4 regions of the Solibacillus sp. NPDC093137 genome follow, and region 1 is predicted to be linked to each of the others. Evidence: riboswitches for the same ligand, from Rfam matches in the RefSeq annotation. Region 1 holds a riboswitch; each other region holds the start of a gene.
What was found. Region 1 has a riboswitch for cobalamin ahead of ACQKN3_RS11270 (ABC transporter substrate-binding protein). Riboswitches for the same ligand answer to the same signal wherever they lie in the genome.
Positions count from the first base shown of each region.

Region 2: linked by a shared signal. The riboswitch ahead of metE (5-methyltetrahydropteroyltriglutamate--homocysteine S-methyltransferase) and the one ahead of ACQKN3_RS11270 (ABC transporter substrate-binding protein) in region 1 are both predicted to bind cobalamin.
Region 3: linked by a shared signal. The riboswitch ahead of cobT (nicotinate-nucleotide--dimethylbenzimidazole phosphoribosyltransferase) and the one ahead of ACQKN3_RS11270 (ABC transporter substrate-binding protein) in region 1 are both predicted to bind cobalamin.
Region 4: linked by a shared signal. The riboswitch ahead of ACQKN3_RS08400 (hypothetical protein) and the one ahead of ACQKN3_RS11270 (ABC transporter substrate-binding protein) in region 1 are both predicted to bind cobalamin.

Region 1 is NZ_JBNNVH010000001.1:2,254,521-2,258,734, reverse strand. It holds gene argS (arginine--tRNA ligase) at 1-292, shown strand, start outside; gene ACQKN3_RS11275 (acyl-CoA dehydrogenase family protein) at 623-1,777, shown strand; cobalamin riboswitch at 1,895-2,083, shown strand; gene ACQKN3_RS11270 (ABC transporter substrate-binding protein) at 2,226-3,173, shown strand; gene ACQKN3_RS11265 (FecCD family ABC transporter permease) at 3,166-4,164, shown strand; gene ACQKN3_RS11260 (adenosylcobinamide amidohydrolase) at 4,164-4,214, shown strand, end outside.
Region 2 is NZ_JBNNVH010000001.1:832,426-836,639, forward strand. It holds gene ACQKN3_RS04320 (DUF2621 domain-containing protein) at 1-49, opposite strand, end outside; gene ACQKN3_RS04325 (DUF1659 domain-containing protein) at 214-432, shown strand; gene ACQKN3_RS04330 (DUF2922 domain-containing protein) at 463-684, shown strand; gene ACQKN3_RS04335 (YvrJ family protein) at 748-888, shown strand; gene ACQKN3_RS04340 (SCO family protein) at 995-1,606, shown strand; cobalamin riboswitch at 1,967-2,146, shown strand; gene metE (5-methyltetrahydropteroyltriglutamate--homocysteine S-methyltransferase) at 2,309-4,214, shown strand, end outside.
Region 3 is NZ_JBNNVH010000003.1:12,608-16,821, reverse strand. It holds gene ACQKN3_RS13105 (YunC family protein) at 1-36, shown strand, start outside; gene ACQKN3_RS13100 (hypothetical protein) at 156-467, opposite strand; gene cobT (nicotinate-nucleotide--dimethylbenzimidazole phosphoribosyltransferase) at 1,026-2,084, opposite strand; cobalamin riboswitch at 2,179-2,358, opposite strand; gene ACQKN3_RS13090 (MBL fold metallo-hydrolase) at 2,406-3,329, opposite strand; gene ACQKN3_RS13085 (4-aminobutyrate aminotransferase) at 3,345-3,686, opposite strand; gene ACQKN3_RS13080 (hypothetical protein) at 3,706-4,011, opposite strand; gene ACQKN3_RS13075 (hypothetical protein) at 4,011-4,214, opposite strand, start outside.
Region 4 is NZ_JBNNVH010000001.1:1,627,198-1,631,411, reverse strand. It holds gene ACQKN3_RS08415 (metal ABC transporter ATP-binding protein) at 1-235, shown strand, start outside; gene ACQKN3_RS08410 (metal ABC transporter permease) at 251-1,117, shown strand; gene ACQKN3_RS08405 (Fur family transcriptional regulator) at 1,114-1,524, shown strand; cobalamin riboswitch at 1,590-1,771, shown strand; gene ACQKN3_RS08400 (hypothetical protein) at 1,935-2,492, shown strand; gene ACQKN3_RS08395 (ABC transporter substrate-binding protein) at 2,482-3,435, shown strand; gene ACQKN3_RS08390 (bifunctional adenosylcobinamide kinase/adenosylcobinamide-phosphate guanylyltransferase) at 3,503-4,045, shown strand; gene cobS (adenosylcobinamide-GDP ribazoletransferase) at 4,058-4,214, shown strand, end outside.

The sequences.
Region 1 (4,214 bases):
ATTGGAAAACCTGAACTTGCTAACAGCAGAAAAAGAAGAAGATGTGCTTAAAAAAGTCGGCGCATTCCCGCAAATCGTGGCAGATGCAGCGAAACACCGCACACCACACCGTATCGCAAACTATATTCAAGACTTGGCTGCTGCATTCCATAGCTTCTACAATGCAGAAAAAGTATTGAACCAAGATAATAAAGAGCTGACAGAAGCTCGTTTAGCATTGATCACAGCAGTAAAAACTACATTAGCGAATGCACTGAAACTAATCGGCGTAAGCGCACCGGAAAAAATGTAATTTAACTTTTTAAAGCACTCTATTTCTATTTAAGGGAATAGAGTGCTTTTTATTTGAAATTGCCGTTGTTCTATTTGAAAAGCGATTCGTTCTACTTTAGATGCAACAGTTCGCCTTTCGCGTCGTAACTTTTCACATTATGGCGAATAGGTTCTCCTTTTTTCCGCAAACGTTCCACTTTCACCGGCAAAACTTTCAATTGTCGTGAAAATAGACCGCATGGAATCCCTATAAGGGGACTGGGGATATCTATTGACTTGTAATTTCCCGAAACGTACTATTAAATTTGACTTCTATATACAGGACAATAAATATGAGGTGGTGCTTTTCATGAGCAAGGAATTATTTATTCAAACAGACGAGCAGCAACAATGGCTGAAAAAGCTCGAAACAATAGCAGAGAGCGTGAAAGAACATGCTCAGCAAACAGATGAACAAGCGACATTTCCATTTGAAAATTTCCGGAAGCTGAGAGAAATCGGCTATACAAAAATAACATTGCCAAAGGAATATGGCGGAGATGGCTTTACAGTATATGATGCGCTACTACTGCAGGAAACTTTGGCGAGCTATTGCGGAAGCACGGGGCTGGCTGTATCGTGGACAATTCAAAATGTAGGCGAAATATTTGAAAATCGCTACTGGGATGAACAAAAGCTCGACTGGTTTGGCAAAGAGATCGCAAATGGCGCGACAGTCAATCGCGCGGTAAGTGAGTTTGCGATGGGAAGCCCGGTTCGTGGGGGTCGTCCGGGGACTTCAGCAAAACGTGATGGTGATTATTATGTAATTAATGGACGTAAAAACTATACGAGCGGTGCACCGGACCTCGATTATTTTTTAGTGTCTGCATGGATTGAAGATGAGGGTCATTTAGGATTTTTCCTCGTTCCGAAATCGGCCGAAGGGGTATCGGTCGAAAATACGTGGGACGTTGCGTCAATGCGCGGTACGGGAAGCGATGATTTAGTACTTGATAATGTACGTGTTGATCAAACAAACTTAGTGGAAATCCCGAACTATTCAACCGGATTTAAGCTGAACGGCTGGCTGCTCCTCATCCCGGCAACTTATTTAGGGATTGCCCAGGCTGCCCGCGATTACGCGGTCGACTTTGCGAATAGTCATTCCCCGAACAGTATTCAAGGAACAATTGCCCAGTTGCCAAACGTCCAAACGCTGATCGGAGAAATGGATTTGGCGTTGACGAAAGCACGCTTTACAATTTACGGTGTTGCGGGGCTTTATAATGATCCGATTAAAAAGTCGACATTAGTTAATGAAATCAATATTGCGAAACATGTCGTGACAAATACAGCAATCGAAGTTGTAGATAAAGCGATGCGTCTAGTTGGGGCAAAAAGCCTGCAAAGATCAAATCCGCTTCAACGCTATTACCGTGATGTCCGTGCAGGTCTGCACAATCCGCCAATGGATGACATTACGATTAAACGTTTAGCTGAAACGGCAATTGAAAAAGCTTAAAAGCAAAGGGGTGAGCAGTTCTTTTATTCATAATTTCAGCGGAATAAGAAGAATTATCTGAAACTTTGGCGATTGAGCACACATTTTTCTGAATATCAGCTATAATAGAGCTATTAATTTTATATGGACGATAAAGGTTCTTGCTCACTGATAGAGTAAGGAGTAAAAGGGAAATCGGTGCAATTCCGATGCGGTCCCGCCACTGTAAATGCTAGTTGAGAGCAGCATGCCACTGAAAAACTTTCGGGAAGGCGCTTATCAACGTTATGCATAAGCCAGGAGACCTGCCTTTATAATGCCCTAAAATAAACCTACGAGGATAGGATGTGGCGGATAAATTCTTTTTCCATTGAATTTTATTTGCATACGTAAAGCTTCCTTCATTTTTAGTAGGAAGCTTTTTATTTTTGTAGAAAATTATACAACGAAATTTTTGGAGGTTATTATTTTGAAAAAATGGCAACTGTTATCTTCCGCAGCATTACTTACATTAACATTGGCGGCATGCAACTCGGAAAAAGCAACAGATGAACAATCAGCAAAAGGCAATACAGAAGTAACTGAAGCAGCACAATTCCCGGTAACTATAAAAGATGCCTTGGACAAAGAAATCACGCTTGAAAAAGCACCAGAGCGCATTATTACATTGGCTCCATCCAATACGGAAATTTTATTCGGACTAGGGTTAAACGATGAAATTATCGCTGTGAACGACAATGATACATATCCTGAAGAAGCATTATCTAAAGAATCAGTTGGCGGCATGGAGTTCAATTTAGAACAAATAATCGGTCTGCAACCCGATTTAGTCTTAGCACATGAATCCGGAATGTACAGCTTCAATGAACAGGCAATTGCGCAGCTTGAATCAGTAGGAATTCCAGTATTCGTTGTAAAAGATGCGAAAACATTTGAAGAAACGTACGAAACGATTGAACAAATCGGGCAGCTGACAAATAAAGAACAAGCAGCCAAAAAAATGATTGCATCAATCAAAGAAGGCATCGAAGAAATTGAAGTGAAAGTAGCCGACCTGGAAGAAAAGTCCGTGTTCATCGTTGTTGGTACAGATCCGGACCTTTATGCAGCAGGCGAAGAGACATTCATCAGTGAAATGCTGGACGTGTTAAATGCAGAAAATGCTGTTCCTGAACTAGGGTGGCCGATGTACAGCTCAGAGCAATTCGTAAACAGCAATCCGGACGTTATTTTAGTAACGTATGAAAGCGACATGGCGGCAATCGAGAAAAACGATGCATATGCCGAAATGGATGCAGTAAAAAAAGGCAATGTGAAATTAGTTGATGGCGATACGACAAGTCGACAAGGTCCGCGTATTGTGGAAGGTATTGAATCAATTGGTGCGGCGATTTATCCAGAGGTATTTAATGAATAAAAAATATTCAATCGCCTATGCACTATCGATTGGATTACTTTTAAGCAGTATTTGGATCGGCATTTCATTCGGGTCTGTTAATATTCCGTTCTCAACTTTATGGGATAAAACGACAGATCCGGTTGCATACAGTATTTTATGGAAAATCCGAATGCCCCGCGTCATTTTAGCCGCATTAATCGGGGCATCATTAGCGATAGCTGGAGCAGCATTTCAAGGGTTACTTAAAAACCCTTTGGCAGATCCGTATACATTAGGAATTTCATCAGGAGCCTCTGTAGGTGCAGTCATGACAATCTTTTTAGGGATTTCAATACCAGTGCTCGGTGTCTTCACATTGCCTGTATTCAGTATGGCCGGGGCCGCATGTACGATGATCATCGTCCTGACATTTGCCCGACTAGTGGACCGTTCGATGAAAATGGAAACACTGATTTTGACGGGGATTATTTTCAGTTCGTTTTTGGGGTCCTGCATTTCCTTAATGGTTGCACTTACAGGTGAACAGCTAAGAGAAATTATCGGATGGCTTCTTGGAAGTGTGTCGATGCGAGGGTGGCCATATGTCCAGATGGTCCTGCCATTTATGGTGATCGGTACGGTGATTATTTGGCTAACTCGACGTGAACTGAATGCGATGATTTATGGAGAAGAGCGTGCCCAGTATTTAGGGGTAAATGTTAAGCGCAGCAAGTATATGATTTTGGCGGGCGGTTCCATTTTAACAGGAGCGGCTGTTGCTGCATCCGGGACAATTGGATTTGTAGGGTTAGTAGTACCTCATATGATACGCCTGCTGATCGGAGCAGACCATCGACATTTATTGACATTGTCGTTTTTGAACGGTGCAAGCCTGCTCGTCATTTGTGACTTAGTATCGCGTACAATTATAGCCCCTATCGAACTGCCGATTGGTGTTATTACTTCCTTTATCGGCGCGCCTGTCTTTGCCTATATTTTCTTCAAGCAACGTAGAAAGGTTGTTGCATAATGTTAAAAGTAAATAACTTATCAGGTGGTTACGGCGGGAAAACGATTATA
Region 2 (4,214 bases), 1.4 Mb from region 1:
CTACAACCCAAAATAAAATAAACCATAAAAACCAGCCATCTAAGCCCACAATGTTCACCTCATTACTAAATATTGTTTATGAAATTCCTTCTACTAAACTACTGGTGATAAACCTCATTATTGTCTATTATATAAGGTTTTGTAAAATTTTTCATCGTCATTGTCCCTTTTTTCGGTAAATCATGACATATATAGGGCAAGGAGGTGATAAACATGAACGAATTCGGATTTTTATCTGCAACATTGACAGTATTTTATCAGACAGGCCTTGATGAATTTAATGAGCCGATTATTAAAAGTTCCACATTCCGTAACTTGGAAAGAAATGCGACAGCTCAGCAACTATACACTGTTGCAACAACAATCGTCGGCTTAACAGATTACAATTATATTGAATCTGTGAAAACGCAAAAAGACAGTATTACCGCTTAATTAACATTATCATGAATTGGAGGTGATCACATGGCACAAGTTTTACAATTAACATTTGCCAACATTGCAGGGGATACGATGACGATTAATATTAATGATCCGAAGCCGAATTTAACGGAGGCTGAAGTGAATGCTGCGATGCAAACAATTATTGATCAGGCAGTGTTTTCGAAGGACGGATTTTTGTACAATGTGAAAAAATCAGCTCGCATCGTTGAACGTAATGTCACAGCAATCGAACTGAATAGCTAAAAGCAAGGCCGGTGAAGTGTGATGCTTTGCCGGCCTTTTCAAATGAAAAAAGGAGGGATTTTAATGGAGCAGTGGATAGCAATTCTTCAGGAAGTAACATTTCCGATCTTTATTTCTTTTTATTTACTGTATCGGATAGAAACAAAACTTGAAGCGATTCATACAGCACTCGTATCATTACATCATCCTGCAGACAGAGCATGAAAAACTCTTCACAATGTTGACACACTTCCTTTCTTCCGATAACTATTGAGAATATACTAAATATTGGGTAAGATGAGAGTAATGTTCAAAGAGTGGAGAGAGAGAAATGAAAACGAAAAAAATAGTATTCGCACTTATGCTCTTGGCAGCAACAGTTCTCACTGCATGCAGCAATTATCAGTTTAAACCGACGACCAACTTTGAAATTAGCGGGTTTACGATGACCGATCACCGTAACAAAGAAGTGACACTGGAAAGCCTAAAAGGGGAACCATGGCTGGCAATGTTCATCTTCACAAGCTGTACAACCATTTGCTCGCCAATGACAATGAATATGACCCGAGTACAAGATCACCTTGAGAAAAAAGGGCTGGAAGATTATAAAATTGTCGCGTTTTCAGTAGATCCGGACTACGACACACCGGAGCGTTTAACAGAATATTTATCGCGCCATAAACCGGTAGATGAATCAAAATGGCATATGCTGACAGGGTACGATCAAAAATTTATCGAGCAGTTTGGCAGAAACTCATTTAAAACACCTGTTCAGTCAATTGAAGGAAACGACCAAGTTATCCACGCTGATACATTTTTCCTAGTAGATGAAAAAGGAATTGCCGTGAAAAACTATTCAGGTTATGGCACAGGAGAAGATGGTGTTCCATATGAAACGATTGCTAGTGATATGGAGGCACTCATTGACGAGCGTCTAAAATAATAGTGAAATGTAAGATTAACTTGCGAAAAAAGTGTAGCTGCTTTTTAAGCAAGTTTTTTTGTGGAGTGAGGGCTTTTCTAATAAAATTGAAATTGTGCTAATAAAACTACAAATTTTCTAATAAGTTGCGGATCTTCTAACAAAGGAACTGGATATGCTTGATATGCTAATATCAGTTCTTGATTAGCAAATAAGCACGCCAAATTTTCTAATATCACCTGCAAAAGTGCTAAAATAAATAAATTCCTTCTAATAAAAAGCACAATGCATCAACCCAAATTGTTTCAACCATTATATTGATAAAGCAATAAATAAAAAGAATTTTCAAAACTCAAATTCTGTGATATAGTATACAAAATTACATACTGTGTAAGTTACGGTGCTTGTGAGAACAAGCTGAAAAGGGAAACCAGTGAAAGTCTGGTGCTGTCCCGCAACTGTAAATCGGAGTTCGTGATATTCAACCACTGTCTATTGATGGGAAGGATCACAAGAACGTTGATGATGAGCCAGGAGACCTGCCGGAAACTAGTACACGCCAATACCTACGTGGAAATAGGTGGTGATTTTGTGCGATAGTGAGACAACAACCTTTGAGTTTACAAAGGTTTCTTTTGTCAATCTCTTAAACATTCACACCCCTCTTTCACTTAGAAAGAGGGGTTTTGGTTTTTATGTAACAAATTTAAGGAGGAATTGTTTATGAAAACAGCAGTAATTGGTTACCCGTATATTGGACAAAATCGTGAATGGAAACGTGTGACAGAGGCATTTTGGAAAGAACAACTGACTTTGCAATGCTATGAACAGGAAATGAAAAACTTACGCCTTGCTCAGCTATATCAACAAAAAGATTTAGGGCTGGATATTTTAACAGTAGGTGATTTTACATACTATGACCGTATGCTGGACATGGCTGTAATGTTCAATATGGTTCCATCGCGTTATGATTATCTTTCTTTGCAGCATAATTTTACGGCATACTTTGCAATGGCCCGTGGAGCTGAAAATGTGGTGGCATGTGAAATGACGAAATGGTTCAACACGAATTATCACTATATTGTACCGGAATATGAGGGACAACAACTCGCATTGCAGCACAATGTTTACGCGCAATATATCCAGGAGGCAATCGAAGCATTCGGCATGTCCCCTCGTGTGACAATTATTGGTCCATTTACATTTTATAAACTGACAAAAGGTGTTGGCCAAGAACAAAAACAACACTATATTCAGCAGCTGGTGATTGTGTATAAAGAGTTGCTTCAGTCGTTAGAAGCAAGTGGTGCAACGACAATCCAGCTTGAAGAACCAAGCCTTACAAAAGACCTTACTTCCGAAGATATTGCATTAGTTCAGCATTTCTATCATCAAGTATTAAAAGGACTTACAGTTGAAACGATCTGCACATCTTATTTTGAAGCGTTATCCGACTATGAAACAATGATTAATTTGCCAGTCGATGGCTTTGGACTGGACTTTGTTCATGGAAAAATTGAAAATATAGCATCGTTAAAAAAATTTACTTTCCCAAAAGATAAAGTTCTATATGCAGGAATTATTAATGGACGTGACATATGGAGAGCCGAATTGCAGAAGCAGTTGGCACTAGTAGCGGAAATTCGTTCCTACGTACCATATTCACCTATCCATCTACAAACATCGTGCAGCCTCCAGCATGTGCCTGTTACAACAGCAGGAGAAAAAGGGGTTGTACCTGAGCTGCAAAACGTCTTAGCATTCGCCGATGAAAAAATAAAGGAACTGCAAATGATTAAAGGAAAAATACTTCAGTTGGAAGGTCCTTATCAACATGCAATTTTAGAAAGTCAAAAAGCAATCCGCACATTGGCGCAGCATAAATCAAGACGGAAACAAGCTGTACATGACAAGGTGAACGCACTAACACAGGAAGCTTTTAAACGAGCAGATAACTACAACAAGCGCAGTAAACTGCAGCGTGCCTTTTTACAGTTGCCGGATTACCCGACAACAACAATCGGGAGTTTCCCGCAATCGGCTGAAGTTAAGAAAAATCGCAGTTTGTGGCGTAAAGGGGAAATTACAACAGCGGAGTACGAAGCATTTAATGCAAACGAAACAGCACGATGGATTGCGATTCAGGAGCAGCTTGGTCTTGATGTTTTTGTTCATGGAGAATTTGAACGTACAGATATGGTCGAATTTTTTGGTGAAAAATTGGATGGCTTTGCGTTTACGAATAATGGCTGGGTTGTTTCTTATGGTTCACGTTGTGTTAAACCGCCTATTATTTACGGAGATGTTGAATGGACGGAACCGATGACGGTAAGGGAAGTAAGTGCCGCACAATCACTTACGGATAAGCCGGTCAAAGGGATGCTGACAGGACCCGTTACAATATTGAACTGGTCATTTGTGCGAAATGATTTGAACCGCTCGGAAGTTGCTTATCAAATCGCCCTGGCATTAAGGGAAGAAGTATATGCGCTTGAAAAAGCAGGAATCAATATTATTCAAGTTGATGAGCCTGCATTAAAAGAAGGGCTGCCGATCCGTAAAAATCAACATCGGGCTTATATCGAATCTAGTGTAAATGCATTTAAATTAGCGACAAGCGGTGTGCGGA
Region 3 (4,214 bases), on a different contig from region 1:
ATGATTGGCGAAGAAGCTTTATTAAAAATGATTTAGTTACATTGTAAGTTCTCAGGTGATGAGCTCCACCCCAAAAAAAGTTCCATGCAAAAAACCGCTCTTTCAATTTCTTGAAAAAGCGGTCTATCTATTTTTATTGACGTGATTACGTACAATTAGATTGCTTTATTATAATAGGAAGCTTTTGACCCTTTACTTCTTTTCACAGCTAGAAGCTCTTCTAATTTTTGAATATATTCACGGTCTGCCGATATTCTTGTAAGGCTTGTTAATAAATATGGTCTTAATCCGGAATTGATTTTTTGGCAACGCGCAAGATTGATCAAATACTTGGCCATCTTAAATGACTTTAAGTGCGTATGTCCATTTTTAAATTCCTTCTTCGTATTGACGACCATAAATTCCTGCTTTCGCCCTTTATAAAAAGGAATAATAATAAACTCATCTTTTTTGAAAATTTGATTCATATTATCCTCATCCTTTTCTTGAATATATTCAAAAACGACCTTTCACATACGGAGAAATAGTGATCACCCCGTTCCTTTTAATGCCCCTCCCGCCTCTCCTTTTTATTGGTCTTACGTTTCCATACCCTATTTACCGCTTACTTTATTCCATGGTTGAATAAAAAAGCACTTTTTTAGGTATTATTAACAGTTCGGATATGTTTTTACATTTAATTAATATAGGATATTACAGAGGAAACGCATTTGACAGGACTATCGCTTGAATTTTACTGAATTTTCTGTAAAATAAAATCAAGTTCTATCCACTACTTGTAATGTTTTGCTCGCACACTACATTTACGAGGATTGGGTTGGGCTTTCTTTATCGTACCCTGCTTGGCAAAATAAACGATAAAGTTCCGCTTATTGGTATTTTACTGGTAAGATAAATGGAATAGACTGAAAAGCCGTACTTATTTTCCGGGAACACTTTAATTATAGAAAAAAGGCTACATTTAAAGTAATTGTTTCTTTTAATGTAGCCTTTTTATTGAATTTTATTATATGATTTTTTTTATTCTACTTGGCTACTAAAAGCGCTGCCGCTTCTTCCAACGTGACCATATTCGTAATCATCGAACAAGCCGCATCAAGAATCGGGAACGCTAATGCAGCACCCGATCCTTCTCCAAGTCGCATATTCATATGCAGCATCGGTTCCAGTCCTAAAAGCTCGGCCGCAATTTTTGCACCTGGCTCTTCCGATAAATGTGACGGTATCAAATATGCTTTCACATTCGGATTTAATTTATAGGCGATTAATGCTGAAACGGTTGAAATGTACCCGTCAACTACGACCGGCACACGGTTCGCTGCTGCTGCAAGGAAGATTCCTGCCATCCCGCAAATCTCCAGTCCGCCTACTTTCGCGACAACATCAATCGGATCATCCGCATTCGGCTCATTCAATGCAATTGCTTTTCGAATAACTTCGGCTTTATATTTAATGCCGCCAGCTCCGACACCTGCACCAAAGCCCGTTACTTCCAGCGGATCGCAGCCATGAAGTACCGAAAGCACCGCAGCACTTGGCGTCGTATTCCCGATGCCCATTTCACCTGTACCGATAAGATTGATACCGTTTTGGATCGCTTCTGTTGCGACTTCAATCCCTACTTCAATTGCCTGAATCGCTTCTTCTCGGGTCATCGCTGGACCTTTCGCCATATTGTCCGTCCCGTATTTCACCTTTTTAATAATGACCCCTGCGTCTTGAGGTAAGTCTTCTTTTACTCCGATATCTACCGGAATGACTTGTGCATTCGTGATTTTCGCAATCGTACACATTCCTGTCGTCCCTTTTGGAAAGGAAAGTGTTTGGAATACCGTTGTACCTTGCGGGTTCGGCGTTACCCCTTCCTCATATACTCCGTGGTCTGCAGCCATGACGATCATCGCTTTGTTATCGATTTTCGGCGCAAGCTCACCGGTAATTGTAGCAATTTGCATAGCTAAAGATTCGAGCTTCCCTAAGCTTTGAGGCGGTTTAGCTAATGAGTCTATGTACTGACGTGCTTTGTCTTCCATTTGTCGGTCGATTTCTTGAATTTGTTCAATTGTTTGCTGTAGTAATTTCATGTTTCGTTTCCCCCATTAAAATGAATTTTGACAATAAAAATAGCCTGCAGTTTATTCGATAACAAATAAACTACAGACATATCCAGTGTCTATAAACAGTAAGCATACTTAGGCAGGTCTCCTGGCTCAGATTCATGATTTCATAGCCCCTTCCCAGATTGACATCCAGTGGGCTTTGCTATGAAACTCCTCTATACAGTGTTGGGATTACGCTAAAGCTTTTCACTTTATTCCCTATTCTCCCTTAACGGGCACCTAATGCTTGATGAATTTAACATTACTTTACTTTGAACCTGTCTTCTCGTCAAGGGGTCTATGCATTCAGCTTCTATACGTCTCCCCAATCGACAACGTTTTCAGTTCCACCTCTTCCAAATCCGCGCGCTGCCAATGATTATGCAGCCGGTCAATCGCTTCTTTCGGTGTATCATCCGCCAGCATATAGGCACCGTAATGCATCGGAATAAACACTTTCGCTCCGACATCACAAAACGCCTGGATCGCTTCTTCCGGTGTTACGTGGGAGGCATGCATAAACCATTCCGGCTCATATGCGCCGATTGGCATTAGCGCTGTATGTATGTTGAAGCGTTCGCCAATATCTTTGAAGCCTCTAAAATACCCGCTATCTCCGGCGTAATAAATACTTTGCGCATCCGATGCAGTTTGCAATATGAAGCCGCCCCAATGCGAGGTATTCGTATCCCAAGGCATGCGTCTTGTCCAATGGTTTGCAGGAACGAAATGAATTTCAAGCGCACTTGATTCATGCTTGTCATACCATGATAGCTCGATAAAGTTATGCAACTTATGACGCTTCATTAAATAACCGAGCCCTTCTGGAATAAGAAACAATACGTTGGGATTTCGTTTTTTCAATTTCTTTAACGTCGGTACGTGCAGGTGATCGTAATGCGAGTGTGAAATGATGACAATATCAATGTCCGGTAATTCATCCAGCCGCAACCCCGGCTCTGCCAACCGTTTCGCTACACCCATCCAATTTGCCCAAACCGGATCCGTTAAAATATTGAGCCCTTCTTTTTGAATTAAAAAGGTCGAGTGGCCGATCCACGTAACGGACTGCTCCGTGCGATTACTTTTTAGAAACGCAATTTGCTTTTCCTCACACTGCGGTACTTCGTAATCGACAACTTTCTTTTGCTTTGATCGCTGCCATTTCAGGACATCTTTAAAAGTACCGAGCCGGTCATCTTGGTCTAAATTTGTAAAGCGTTTACTCATCGCAGCACTCTCCTATTAATAAAGGCTTAAATTCCTACGCTGATCACCCAGCTGTGGTTTCATTATTATCCTTGCAAAAAAGTAAACAAAAAAACTTAAAAAAGTCCCGAGTACAGTAAAGCTGTTTGATACCGGAATAGATGAAGCGATAACGCTCAAGATATTTAATGTGTAAAATACTATTACTCCAATCAACGCAACTGTCATCACTTTATTTTTTCTTGCCAATTGTTTTCGATACAGCGGGCTGCCAATGCCGTTCCCGCTATGCTTTGTCTCTTTAATTTGTTTAATTAAAGCATAAGTTAAACCTGCAATAATGATCCCAACTACTGCAAATCCAATCATATCATCCATTTCAATTTTCCCCGTTTCACTAATCTCCCAAATAAAACTCCTTTATTTTATACGGTAAGACTTTACTCATAATAATTCCTGCCAAAGCCAAGCCAATCAAAATCACTCCAATTTCCATAAGGTTTTTTAACCATGTGATTTCAATCCTATCCGTTATGTTGGATCCACCTATAATGATGAAAACAGCTCCCGCCCATGCCAATAAAAAACCTGCGCCAAATTGTAGCCATTCTTTTTTTGAAAGCTGTTTAAAAACCGCCCTATGCTTATAAAATTTCCGAGTCGCAAAGATTAATAATAACCCTGTTAGAATATATCCAATCATCACAATCCCCCTGTATCTTTTCCTTTTAAAAGTTTAATTGTCGCCCATAACGAGACGATGAACAGCAACAAAAATATGAAAAAAGAAATTCCCGCAAGCCATTTTGCAACGATCGACGGCTGATTAATATATAGCTGTATATTTTTAATTAAAAATCCTATAAACACGGTTTGAGCTAGGATTAAGCTAATACTTACAGAAAT
Region 4 (4,214 bases), 630 kb from region 1:
AATTGACCGCGAAAATGTGCAGGCATTCTATGATATGCTCGCACATTTAAATAAGCATCACAATATGACAATGATTTTAGTTACACACGATGTGGACACGGTTTCGGATCGTGTCAGTCATGTCGCATGCTTAAATCAGTCGATCCATTTTCACGGATACAAAAATGATTTTGATACGATTTCGGAAGAACAGATTGCTAGCTGGAACGGCCACTCTGTTCGAAAGATTCATTAAGAGGAGCAGGCCGTTATGATTGAAGCTATATTAAACTATGAATTTTTACAAAACGCCTTTTTCTCAGGGCTTGTTATTGGAGTAATCGCACCACTATTAGGTGTATTTATCGTAGTAAGACGTTTATCTCTTATTGCAGATGCACTGTCGCATGTCACTTTGGCGGGGATTGCAGGGAGCCTGTATTTGAGCCAATCGTTTGCAGCACTGGCATTGCTGAACCCGATTTATCTAGGGATTGTCGCATCTGTAAGTGGTTCGATTTTAATTGAACGATTACGTAGACTATATAAACATTATGAAGAACTTGCGATTCCGATTATTATGTCGGGTGGAATCGGTGTGAGTGCCATTTTTATTTCACTTGCAAGCGGATTTAATGCAGATTTAATGAGTTATTTATTCGGCTCTGTATCTGCTGTATCACGCCAGGATTTATATGTTGTACTGGCAATTGCAGTCATAGTTGTATTATTTTTAATACTATTTTTTAAAGAACTTTTCGTATTGTCGTTCGATGAAGAATATGCGAAAGCGAGCGGTTTACCCGCGAAATGGATTCATCTAATCTTTATGGTTGTTGTCGCACTCGTAATCGCAGCAAGTATGCGTATTGTCGGAATTTTGCTTGTTTCAAGCTTAATGACATTACCGGTAGCAGCAGCGATGCGATTAGCTCGCGGCTTTAAAGAAGCAATCATTTTAGCGATTGTATTTGGAGAGCTGGCCGTAGTGATTGGACTCGTTTCTGCCTTTTACTTAAACTTGGCACCAGGTGGAACAATTGTTGTCACATCCATTTTAATCTTGCTGTCAGTAATTTTAATTAAGAAGATTGTGTTGAAATTAACTATTAAATCGGAAGGGGAAAAAGTACTGTGAATGCAGCGCGCGCGTGGGAAATATTAAAGGAAAATGGCTATAAAAAGACGGATAAACGAGAGTTGATTTTGGGTATGTTTGCAGCTACAGAAAAATATTTGACTGCCCGTGATTTGTTATCGGTATTGAAAAAAGATTTCCCTGGAATGAGTTTCGATACAATTTACCGTAACTTGGCTACTTTTGTGGAGCTTGATATTTTAGAAGAAACAGAATTAAACGGTGAGCGTAATTTCCGTATGCATTGTGAGTCGGATCACCATCACCACCATTTTATTTGCCGTGATTGCGGGAAAGTAAAAGAACTGTCTGTTTGCCCGATGGAAATGCTTGGTGAAAAACTGCCGGGTTATGCTGTGGAGGCCCATAAATTTGAGATTTACGGGAAATGTCCGGAATGTTTGTAGGTAGCTGTAGTAAATATTTATTTGCATAATTTTTTTTATATGCTAAAGTGATTAAGACAAATTGAATAAATTTGCAGGAAAAAGATGCATTATGCATAAATGGGAATTCGGTGCAAATCCGAAGCTATATCCGTAACTGTAAGCGTTGATGAAAATAAGTGTGAGACCACTGCTAATATAGCGGGAAGGTACTTATGAGTAAAGTGAAACGCAGAGCCAGGAGACCAATCTTTTTCTTATCGTAACATCCCTCTTCGGAATTAAAGAGAATGTACGGCAGTCACTGATTGAATAAGCAACATTTTGCATTCTTGTTTGATTTTTGAAGCCATCCATTTTCTCATGGGTGGCTTTTTTTTCGTACACTCAATATTTTCGGTGAGGCATTACATGAAGTGAGGAGAATTTTTATGAAAAAGGATATCCGTTTTTCCTGCTATCCGTTTATGCGGGAAAAGCAAAGCTGTGTCGATTATGAAATCCGCACTGATTCTTTAACAACACGAATCGGTACCGTTTTTCCGACATTAGTCGATGATGCATCCGGTCAAGTCGTCTTGGAGGATTTGAGGAGGATTCAACCATTAGCCTATCATGCAAATGGTTCGGTCCGCGGCAAATTGGCCATTACATCTGAGGATTTGCAATGGCTAAGCGACCGCTACGATTTTTATGTAGGTGAAGTTGGAGAAGCGATTCAGCAGTTTGTACTGCCACAAGGAATCGAAAGTGCAGCGAGACTGCACATTTGCCGCAGCGAGGCGAAAAAGTCTTACAGGGCATTACATAAAGTGAGCGAAGAAAGAGAAGTGGATGAAATTCTGTTTGATTTTCTAGGGCTGCTTGCCAATGTATTTTTTGTCATGGCGGTCTATATGAATCAGCAACATCAACAAGAGGAAATTCCATTTATCTCAAAATCCTATCCATCGAAAAAGAAAAAAGGAGTTACAACAAATGAAATTTAATAACAAATGGGTCGTTGCTTTAGCAGCAACATTATTACTGGCAGCATGTGGATCAGATGAGGAAAAAACAGGTGGCAAAGCAGAAAAAGAAGAGCAGGCTGAATCGAAAAATAATGGTGTACCCTACACGGTTATAGATGACCGTGGTGTTGAAGTGACATTCGATGAAGTACCGGAAACAATTATTTCTCTGCAACCAAGCAATACAGAGATTTTGTTTGAGCTGGGTGTCGGAGAACAAATTATCGGCGCAACAGAATATGATACATATCCGGAAGCAGCACAAAAAATTGAACGAGTGTCGACTTCTACAGTTATCAATGCAGAGCGAATTCTGGAATTAGATCCGGATGTAGTTGTAGCGTATACAATCGGGGAGGAAGCACAAATTACCCAATTGGAGGATGCAGGTCTTAAAGTGTTTGTAATTGCTTCTGCGGAGACATTTGATGATGTGTATTCGGATATTATCCAGCTGTCGGAAGTAATGGGTGTCGAACATAAAGGGGAAGAAGTTGTAGCCGACATTAGGGAACAAATTGATACAGTACAGGAAAAAACAGCGACACTTGATACGAAGAAAAAAGCATATTATGAAGTGTCACCAGCTCCGGCTCTTTGGACTACCGGCAGCAGCACGTTCCAGCAGGAAATAATGAACTATGCGAATGTTGAAAATATTTTTGCTGATCAGTCGAGTTGGATTAGTGTAACGGAAGAAGATGTCATCACTCGTAATCCAGAAATTATTATTACGCCAGCAACATATATGGAAAATGCAATTGATGAGATTCTAGGACGGACAGGCTGGGATAAAATACAGGCAGTCACAGAACAGGCAGTTTATTTAGTCGATGGAGATATTATGTCCCGTCCTGGACCGCGTATTGGTGAAGCAGTTGAAATTATGGCACAATCAGTATATCCGGAACTGTTTAAATAAGTATAGAATAGAAGGGCATGCCTTAGTTTAGGCATGTTCTTTTTACAATGTTTAAGGAGGGATACCATTGATTTTTATAACCGGTGGTGTACGCAGCGGTAAAAGTGCTTTTGCAGAGAAATACGCAAGGCAATTAGGTGAGAAAAAGACGCTCTACTATGTCGCGACAGGCGTATCCTTTGATGATGAAATGAAAAAACGGATAATCCGCCATCAGCAGGACCGTGAAACTCAGAACATCAACTGGAACACAGTGGAAATGCAAGTCAAAGTTCCGTTAGCGATTGGGCAGCTTTCCAACGAGGCAGTTGTGCTTTTTGAATGTGTGACAACATGGCTTTCGAATGTAATGTATACATATGAACAAAAAAATGAAAATAGCGAATATATCGATAATTGTATCGAATCGCTGCAAAAGCAATTGCTAACTTGGCGGAAGCAAGGTGCTACAATAATAGTTGTATCAAATGAAGTGCTGGATGAATTGCCTTCACAATATGATGAGGTAAATTTATATCGTAAATTGTTGGGTGAGCTACATCAATGGATTGTCCAAAATAGTGATGAAGCATATGAAGTACAATTTCAGCTTGTACAGCGTTGGAAGTAAGGAGGAAACAAGTTGAAAAATAGTTGGAGCGGTTTTTTATTAGCGTGGCAGTTTTTTTCGGCAGTGCCGATTAAGAAACAGCTGGATATGAATTCGAAATCTGTTACATGGATGTATGGATTTTTGCCGATTGTCGGATTGCTGATTGGAGCCATAATTAGTAGTGGTG